Regions from separate parts of the Staphylococcus condimenti genome, predicted to be linked through region 3. Evidence: predicted binding sites of a transcription regulator. Region 3 holds the regulator's gene; each other region holds the start of a gene.
What was found. Region 3 encodes Rex, which represses fermentation and respiration genes when NADH is low (regulators of the CRP and FNR family bind a similar motif). Its sites were predicted from a motif close to TTGTGAAATATTTCACAA; they were not measured.

Region 1: a site for Rex is predicted at 2,116-2,133, ahead of pflB (formate C-acetyltransferase). Genes of this name have one in related genera too.
Region 2: a site for Rex is predicted at 1,122-1,139, ahead of A4G25_RS00685 (L-lactate dehydrogenase). Genes of this name have one in related genera too.

The regions. Positions count from the first base shown of each region.
Region 1 is NZ_CP015114.1:2,102,148-2,105,439, forward strand. Features, by position in the region: gene A4G25_RS10025 (LytTR family DNA-binding domain-containing protein) at 1-1, shown strand, start outside; gene A4G25_RS10030 (DUF3021 domain-containing protein) at 1-459, shown strand, start outside; gene A4G25_RS10035 (DUF488 domain-containing protein) at 1,567-1,938, shown strand; gene pflB (formate C-acetyltransferase) at 2,209-3,292, shown strand, end outside.
Region 2 is NZ_CP015114.1:102,575-105,866, reverse strand. Features, by position in the region: gene mnmM (tRNA 5-(aminomethyl)-2-thiouridylate-methyltransferase MnmM) at 1-63, shown strand, start outside; gene A4G25_RS00685 (L-lactate dehydrogenase) at 128-1,084, opposite strand; gene A4G25_RS00680 (alpha/beta fold hydrolase) at 1,277-2,107, opposite strand; gene A4G25_RS00675 (proline dehydrogenase family protein) at 2,363-3,292, shown strand, end outside.
Region 3 is NZ_CP015114.1:2,587,724-2,591,015, forward strand. Features, by position in the region: gene A4G25_RS12425 (ABC-F family ATP-binding cassette domain-containing protein) at 1-749, opposite strand, end outside; gene A4G25_RS12430 (redox-sensing transcriptional repressor Rex) at 1,346-1,990, shown strand; gene A4G25_RS12435 (sulfurtransferase TusA family protein) at 2,038-2,262, opposite strand; gene A4G25_RS12440 (YeeE/YedE family protein) at 2,289-3,292, opposite strand, start outside.

The DNA.
Region 1 (3,292 bases), 490 kb from region 3:
AAAAGAATAATGAAGCCGCTCATGAATGATTTTTGTACAGGTGTTGTTATTGGCACAGTAATATCGGTTATATTTTCCAGCATTTTTGGACAAGGGCAATACTCGCCAGTATCACCTGTCTCATTGATGGGACGCATTTACGAAGCACATTTGTCTGAACCTCTGATTATGTTGATTGCTGCTGTTATATGGGGAATAATTGGTGTGCTATTTGGTTTAGGTAGTATGATTTACGACGCTTCGGATTGGAGTTTATTAAAAAAGACAGTGCTGCATATTGTCATTTGCTATATAGGATTTCTGCCCCTAGCAATTTTGGCAGGATGGTTCCCGTTAACTTTAGCTGACATCTTATTCTTTACAGGTATTTTTATCTTTGTATATGCCATTATATGGATAGTGAATTATTTTAAAAACAAAGCTTTAGTAGATATGATCAATAAAAAATTAAACCAATAAATAACAAAAAAGAGAGAAGGTTTGGGGGAACCTTCTCTCACATTTTAACAATATCAATTTTTAAGGAGTTACAGTAATGAAACCTAAAGGGGAGGTATTCATTACTTCGATTCTTTTTGTATATTTAATAGGAGCTACATTTAATAAGATTGTTTTTAATGTTTTGATTACTTGCTTTGCCTACAATTATAAGGGGTAATCATGTCTTAATTCAGTGAATCCGATGTCGAATCCTCTATCATTCGAACTGTCTTCATTTGAATTAAGCATTAATAATTTAACATATACAAATGTTTCGATATCAGCAGATATTAACAATTTATCACAAGACTTTATTGCCGATAATATTTACATTCTAGGGATTATTGGGAGTTGGTTGAAATCGGTTGGGGAGCCGGTTTCAATGAATGAATGTATAATATAAGGCTGAATGCTTGGAGCTTGGGGAAACTCACATTTGATTCATTGCTTGTTTATAAAATTGTCAGATAACGATGTATTAACGGGGGATTAACCTATCGTCAATATCACCTGGAAAACGAAAGTCACCTCCTGAAATATACTTGCTGCAGACTCATCAATACGCGGGGTAACGTAGTGTTAGATGAAGTACTGCGAAACAGAAATTCCTACCACAGTATTTCTGTTTCTTGATGATTTCTAAGGTGCAGAATCTAAGATGAACTCGTTCACTGATTAGCGTTTAGATTAGAAAACTCATTGAATCTCTAATCTTCGCTGGATGTAATAACTGAATAGATAGCGTTGCTAAAAGCGCATATCTATCATCTGTTCATATCTCTACGCTCTCTTGAACAGCAAATCCGCTTACAACAACTTTGTTATCTATTTCACATATAACTCTAACAAAGAATGTGAGGAAAATCACTAAATATGAACTAAAATTTTTTGCACCTGTGACATTATTGTGAACCTGTTTAATTGGCTGTAACAATTGAAATTTTCTGTTCTACCACAGTGATGCTGCTCAACACTTAGCGAGAGGCGTATATTGAACATTGAAGTAGTTTTGTTTGTGCCGATAAAGCAAGGGTATTTGAATATTAAAGAGCATTAAACTTTAAAAAAAGAAAGTGAGGAAGAGCTATGGTTATTAAAGTAGAACGAATTTATGAAGATAAAGCAAAAAATGATGGTGTACGCGTGCTTGTTGATCGTGTGTGGCCTCGTGGTATTTCAAAAGAAAATGCGAATTTAGATGAATGGATGAAAAATATCGGTCCAAGTACAGAATTACGTAAATGGTTTGGTCATGATCCAGACAAGTTCGATGATTTTAAAAAGAAATATATTGATGAGTTGAAAAATAATAAAGAACAGCATGACGAGTTGAAAGTATTAGAAGGTATTATTGATGATGCACGTAAAGATGTTATCTTATTATATTCTGCTAAAGATGAAGAACATAACCAAGCAGTTGTGTTGAAAGAATATTTAAAAGAACAAGGTTATAAATAATAAAATAGCTATCATTATCAATTAACAAATTTTAGAAGTTAGATGTCTATACTGTCATCTAACTTATTTTTTATGTAATAGAATAATAACTGTTCTAATACACTATGTATCATATAGTACAAATATATAATACAGTTTCACAAGGTAGACACAACTATATAAAATCCTTCGGAAATTAAGTGATTTTTTTCACAAGATTAAGTATACTCATTGTGAAAACGGTAACATGCTTTATAAAAACATCACATTAAATCCAACGGAGGGATTATTATGGTTGAAACGATCAAAGAAAGAAAATCACCATGGGCAAGCTTTAAAAAAGGTAAATGGTCTTCAGAAGTGGATGTCAGAAACTTTATTCAGTTGAATTATACGTTGTATAACGGAGATTCATCGTTCCTTGAATCACCTACACGAGCTACAAGTGATTTATGGGACCAAGTGATGGAGTTAACACGTGAAGAACGTGAACGCGGCGGTATGTGGGATATGGATACAAAAGTTGCTTCCACAATCCTATCGCATGATGCAGGTTATTTGAATGAAGAATTAGAACAAATTGTAGGTGTTCAAACAGAAAAACCATTTAAACGTTCTATGCAGCCTTTCGGCGGTATTCGTATGGCAAAAGCTGCTTGTGAAGCATATGGTTATGAATTAGATAAGGAAACAGAACGTATTTTCACTGATTTACGTAAAACACATAACCAAGGTGTGTTCGATGCCTATTCAAAAGAAATGCTGGCATGCCGTAAAGCGGGTATTATCACAGGATTGCCGGATGCATATGGACGTGGACGTATTATCGGAGATTACCGTCGTGTTGCATTATACGGTATTGATTTCTTAATGGAAGAAAAATTGAACGACTATAACAATATGTCGACTGTGATGGATGAAGGTACAATTCGTTTGCGTGAGGAACTTTCTGAACAATACCGTGCGTTAAAAGAATTAAAAGTTTTAGGTGAACGTTATGGATTTGATCTCAGCCGTCCAGCTGAAAACTTTAAAGAAGCGGTTCAATGGTTGTATCTAGCTTACCTTGCTGCAATTAAAGAACAAAATGGTGCAGCGATGAGTTTAGGACGTACGTCTACATTCTTAGATATTTATGCAGAACGTGATTTGCAAGAAGGTATCTTAACAGAACGTGAAGTACAAGAAATTGTGGATCACTTCATTATGAAATTACGTTTGGTTAAATTCGCACGTACACCTGATTATAATGAGTTGTTCTCAGGAGACCCGACTTGGGTAACTGAATCTATCGGAGGTGTAGGTTTAGATGGTCGTGCAATGGTTACTAAGAACTCTTTCCGCTTCTTACACACTTTAGATAACTTAGGACCTG
Region 2 (3,292 bases), 170 kb from region 3:
CAGTATGGTTTTATTAACCAACGTAATAACCCGCCTTATATTTGTGCCATCGAAAAAAGATAAAAATCAATAAAGCAAAACGTCCGCAGAAATTAAAAAGTTCTGCGGACGTTTTGCTTATTTAAAATTATTGAAATAATTTATCTACACTTTTTGTAATATCTTTTAAAACTTCAACTGAATGGTTAAATTCTTCAGTTTCTTTGTCATTTAATGGTGTTTCATAAATTTTAACTGCACCTGCACGGTTTACAAGTGTTGGAACACCAATATAAACATCTTCGTTGCCATACTCACCTTCTAAATAACTAGATACAGTCAATACAAGGTTTTGGTTGCGTAAAATTGCTTTAGTAATATGAAGTAATCCCATAGCAATACCATAATATGTTGCGCCTTTAGCTTGGATAATATCATATGCTGCATCACGCGTATTTAAGAATATTTCTTCGATACGTTTTTCTTTTTCTGGGTTACTTTTTAAAATATCGTGTAAATTTTGTCCAGCAATACTCGCTTGAGACCATACTGCTAACTCAGAATCACCATGTTCACCAATAATACTTGCATTTACACTTTCAGGTGCAACGCCGAATTCTGCACCTAATTCGTATTTGAAACGTGCTGTATCTAAAATAGTACCTGAACCTATAACACGCTCTTTAGGTAAACCTGAAACTTTTTTAGTGACATAAGTTAATACATCTACTGGGTTTGCAGCAATCAAGAAAATACCATCAAAACCGCTGTCCATAATTTGACCCACAATTGATTTGAAAATCTTAGTATTTTTTTCAACTAAATCAAATCGCGTTTCACCTGGTTTTTGGGGCGCACCAGCTGTAATTACAACTAAATCTGCATCAGAGCAATCTGCATATGATCCTGCTTTAACAATTGACGGTGATTCTCCATAAGGCATGCCGTGATTCAAATCGAGAACGTCACCTTTAACTTTTTCTTCAGCAATATCAACAATGAAGAATTCATCTGCTACACCTTGTGCTACCATAGCAAAAGCATAACTTGAACCAACAGCGCCATCGCCCACTAATACTACTTTATTTGCTTTTATATTTTTCATATTACTTACCCTTCCTTTTTCAAAAATCACTTTCCTTATGTGATTTATTTCACATAATAAAGATACCAGTTATCGTTGTGAAAAGCAATCATTTTTCTTCATTCTAACGATAATATTTTAAAAATTTTTATTTTAGGAAAAGCTATTAAAAAAACCAGCAACAATTGTGGAAAAGTTGCTGGTTACACTGCTTTATATTTCAATTTGATCATCAACATCATTAGGTATAAATCCAAGCGCATTCACTTTATTATTTAAATAACTTAAAATATAACGCATTACTAAAGGACGCTCTGGTTCGTTATGAATCTCATGATATAAACCATCCCAAGCTTTAAAATAAAGCTCATCAGATTTGACCCGATTTTTAATTTCTAAAATGGCTTCAGTTTCTAATACCTTGTCATCTTTACCAAACATTAAACACATCGGAATACTTTGGATATCTTCCAAATGCTCCATTGTCTTTTTCATTACATTTACTACTTCTTTATACCAATGATAAGAAACTTTTTTCAACATCAATCCATCTTGTTTTGTTTCTTCTATTACCTCTTCATTTCGCGTTAAATGCTCAGGCTCAATACCTAAATTAAAACGCATATCTTTAACACCCGCACCCACATTTGATGTCAGCATGTTCTTTCGTGTTTTATTATTTTTTTGAAAAGCTACAAGTGGAGATAAGAGTATAATACCTTCAATCGGTAATTCTGTTCTTTCAAGTAAGTTTAATGTAATTAAACCGCCTAATCCTACACCCATTAAAAATGTGGGCAACTTATATTCACTTGCTATTCTTAACCACTCTAGGATATGTTCGTGATAGACTTCAAAGTTGTCAATTTGACCTTTATTAGAACGTGATGTCTGACTTTGACCTGGCAAGTCACCCATAATAACATGATATCCATTCCTTCTTAATGAAGTAATGACATATGCATATCTTCCAGTATGTTCTAATAAATTATGAGCAATAACAATAACTCCTTTTGCTTCACTTTCTGTTTCCCACTTCCACATATCAACGACTACCCTTCTACTAATAATATTTAAATCTATTGTATCAAAAGGAAGTCCTTAAAATCTATTTTGAGCACAGTACCTTTCTTTAAAATCGAGTATTATTTAAATCATTTGATGAAAAATTATTTTAACATTGTTTACTGATTTTGTAATATTTTAATATATAGTGTACTTTTATATATTGTTAACGTTTTCATACATTATTGAAACATGATACACTAATTTCAATATAGTTGTATGGGAGGAATTACTATGTCACTTGTCAAAGATTTTTTTATCGGATTATCTAATAATACATTTTTAAACAATTCAGCTAAGAAATATGGGCCAGTGCTCGGGGCAAGCAAAGTTGTAGTTGGCAATTCATTAGATGATCTTATTAAAACAATCCGTGAATTAAACGATAAGGGGATTACAGTGACAGTTGACTGTCTTGGTGAATTTGTTGGTACTGAAGAAGAGAGTTTAATTGAAAAAAACATTATCCTTAAAGTCTTACAAGCCATGCATGATAACGATGTTAAAGCACATCTATCAATTAAAATCAGTCAGTTGGGTGCTGAATTTGATTTAGATTTGGCTGAAAGAAACCTTAGAGAAATTGTTGCTAAAGCAAAGGAATTAGATAATAGACACGTTAACATCGACACAGAAAAATTTGAAGGTCTTGATGACATCTTACATGTGTTAGATGATATTTCAAAAGAGTATGATAACGTCGGTACTGTTATCCAAGCTTATCTATATACAGCTACTGATATGGTAGAAAAATACCCGCACATTCGATTACGACTCGTTAAAGGTGCTTATAAAGAAAATGCATCTATTGCATACCAAAATAAAGAGGATATTGATGCGAACTATATTTCTTTAATCGAAAAAAGACTGAAAAATGCGAAGAATTTTACATCTATCGCAACTCACGATGATAAAATTATCGATCACGTGAAAAAATTTGTTGAAGAAAACAATATCAACAGAGATGATTTTGAATTCCAAATGTTATTTGGATTCCGTACTGACCTTGCATATGCTACAGCAGACGAGAATTATAACTTCTGTATTTATGTACCATTTGGTGATGATTGGTTTGGTTACTTTATGAGACGTTTAGCAGAACGCCCGCAAAACTTAAATTTAGCAGTAAAAGAATTTGTTAAACCTAAATCACTTGCAATAACT
Region 3 (3,292 bases):
TTACTGTAGTTGCCGACATAATGCTGAACAGCTCCTAAAGCGACATCATAAATCTGATTTACTGTTTTATCTAGGAAGAAGCGATCGTGACTGATAATCACAATAGCGCCTTTAAAATAATTCAAGTAATCTTCTAACCATTGTGTTGTTTCCATATCTAAGTGGTTGGTCGGTTCATCGAGTAATAATAAGTCAGGTTCGCTTAATAACATTTGAGCAAGAGATAAACGTGTTTTTTGACCGCCACTGAAATCATTAACGGGACGATGAAAATCCTCTTCTGAAAAATCCAAACCATGAAGAACTGTTTTGATTTTACTTTCATATTGATAACCTTCTAATCGTTCAAATTGATTGGAAAGCGTTTCATATTTAGACATATGCGCTTTGAATGTTTCAGATTCATATTCTTCAGCATGTTCAGCCAACCACGCTGTTTCTGCTTGCATATCTGCTTCCATTTGCTTTAATTTCGCAAAGGGTTTTGACATTTCTTCCCATACAGTATGGTTAGTATCTAAGGTCATTTGCTGAGTCAGATAACCAACTTTTAAATTTTTGATTTTAGAAATATGGCCTTCGTCATACCCATCGACTCCGGCAATAATTTTCATTAAAGTAGATTTACCGGCACCATTTCTGCCGACGATTCCTATTTTTTCGTGGCTCTTTACTTCGAAGTGAACATCGTTAAAGATTTCTTCACCATCGAACGATTTAGAGACATCGTTAAGTTGTAATAAAATCATGTCGTATGTTTACGAGTCAGCATGTTAAATTAAAAACTGGCTCGTAGACCTCCTTTCTTTTCGCTCTGTATCATCACTTACCTTCCATTATAAGTGGAAATAGTAGTTCTGCCTATTAAATATCACGAATTTCCTTTAATGAAATATAGTACTATTTTACATCAAAATCACTAATAAATATTAGCTTGTATTAAGTTTGTTACGAAATCATGTGTTCAAATTATATATTTAAACGTATAATGGTAACTACATCACTGAAAAATAACAGAAGAATTATAACTAGAATATGCGTTATTAACGGTTAAATTGTTCATAGAAAGTTACTTTTACAGTTATTTATTTTTAGAGGTACATAAGGTATACTTAGTTAATAAAAATGCTTTAATCCTTTAATCTAGGAAGATTAACGTAGTTACAATATATAATAAAAACTATTTGAACGTTGTAATCTCCTCAAAAAATAAGTTTAGAAAAACTAAAAGTATTTTTTCTGAACTATTCATTTTTTACAATCAACAAAGTCTATTACAGTATTTACATGAGAGATTAGAACTTGTTCATAAATAATAGTTTTTGAAGATGTGGGGGTAAACAAATTGAGTAATCAAAAAAATAATATTCCTCGTGCGACCTTAAAACGTTTGCCGCTCTATTACAGACTTGTCAATCAACTTCATGAAAAGGGAATTGATCGAGTTAATTCTAAAACTATCAGTGAAGCCTTAGATATCGATTCTGCTTCTATCAGAAGAGATTTTTCTTACTTTGGAGAATTAGGTAAGAAAGGTTACGGCTATAATGTTGAAAGTTTGTTGGAATTTTTTAAAAGTAAAATCAGCGAGAGCGATACGATTAAAATCGGTCTGGTCGGAGTAGGAAATTTAGGTAAAGCATTGCTTTCTTATAACTTTTCTATCCATGATGAAATGGTTATTACTGAAGCTTTTGATATTCGCGAAGATATCGTCGGTACAAAAGTCGGCAATGTTATCGTAAATAAAATGCAAGATCTTCAATCTGTTTTGAAAAGTGCAGAGCTAGATGTAGTAATTTTAACAACACCTGGCAGTGCAGCACAAGAAGCAGCGAATCAAATCGTAGAAGGCGGAGTGAAAGGTATCTTAAATTTCACACCTACTCGAATTGATGTACCTGATGATGTTTCTGTTCATCAAATTGATTTAGGTATTGAATTGCAATCGCTTTTATTTTTTATGAACAACCTACGCAGCAGTAACTGAAAAAAGACGTTCCAAAATTTAATTTGGAGCGTCTTTTTGATGTTAATTTAAGCTTTTTGAACTGTAATTGTCCAAGATGCATCACCAATTTGTTCATAATTAGTAACTGGATAATTATTTTCAGCCGCCCAGTTTGGGATAGCTTCTGTTGCTTGCGTGCAGTCAAAATCGATTTTCAATTCATCACCGACATCTAGAGTCTGCATTTTTTTCTGTGCTTCAATTAATGGGAAGGGACAAACCATTCCTACGGTTCCTAATTCATGTAACATGTAAACACTCCTTAAGTGATTTGAATTTAAGATTGTGCAGCTGGACGTGCTGCGTTTTGTTTAGTCGATTTTTGCATAGCTTTCATAGGCTTTACAAATAAGAAGTAACTCATAAACCATGTACCCAAAATCATAGCTGCTAAAGCAATCCAACCTTGCCATGAAAGAGCAGCTGTTGCTACTAAGCCATTTCCAATTGAGCATCCGCCGGCTACTGAAGCGCCAAATCCCATAAAGGCACCGCCAATTACACTATTGCGAAGTGTTTTTTTATCAGGAAGTCTGCAAGCAAACTCTCTTGAACCTTTCGCAGCAATGTAAGATCCGATAAAGATACCTAGAACTAAGAATACACCCCAATCTAAAAATGAAGTTTTACCAGACAGTATGAACTGTACTAAGTTTGAAGAAGGTGTTGTAATCCCAAGTCCACCTTCTCGACCTGTAGAATAACTCATAGGCCAAGCAATTAAAGCAATTAAACCAACAGCAATCGCTGCAATAAAAGGATGGAATTTTTTCTCGAAGAAGAAATGACGTATACCTGTATAGCGTTGTTTCAATTTAGGTACTGCAATTTTAGGTTTTGGTTTGCGTAGTGTTCTGACAACAAAATAGCCTGTAACTGCGACAAGACCAATAACAAAAATCCATGCAGGAATTCCTGTACTCGCAGACATATCTGCATTAACATTAGTTTTTGAATTTAACTTTTCCATCACAGGTTTAAGCAAACCTGCTTTTGTAATAGCTGAGAAGATGGCGTAAGAGATTAGAGCAAGCCAACTTCCTATTAGTCCTTCTCCAGCTCTGTAGTAAGTACCAGTAGCACAACCGCCTGCAAGTACAATACCTACACCAAAAATAAATGAGCCAATTATTGTACCTACAATAGGGAAGGTGCCGTTATCTAATGGCTTGCCGATAATAGCTGTAAATGCTAATAATCCGACAGCTTGTACAGAAATAGCGATTAATAAAGCATAAAACATTTTGTTATTTTTTTGGACATACATGTCTCGAAATCCGC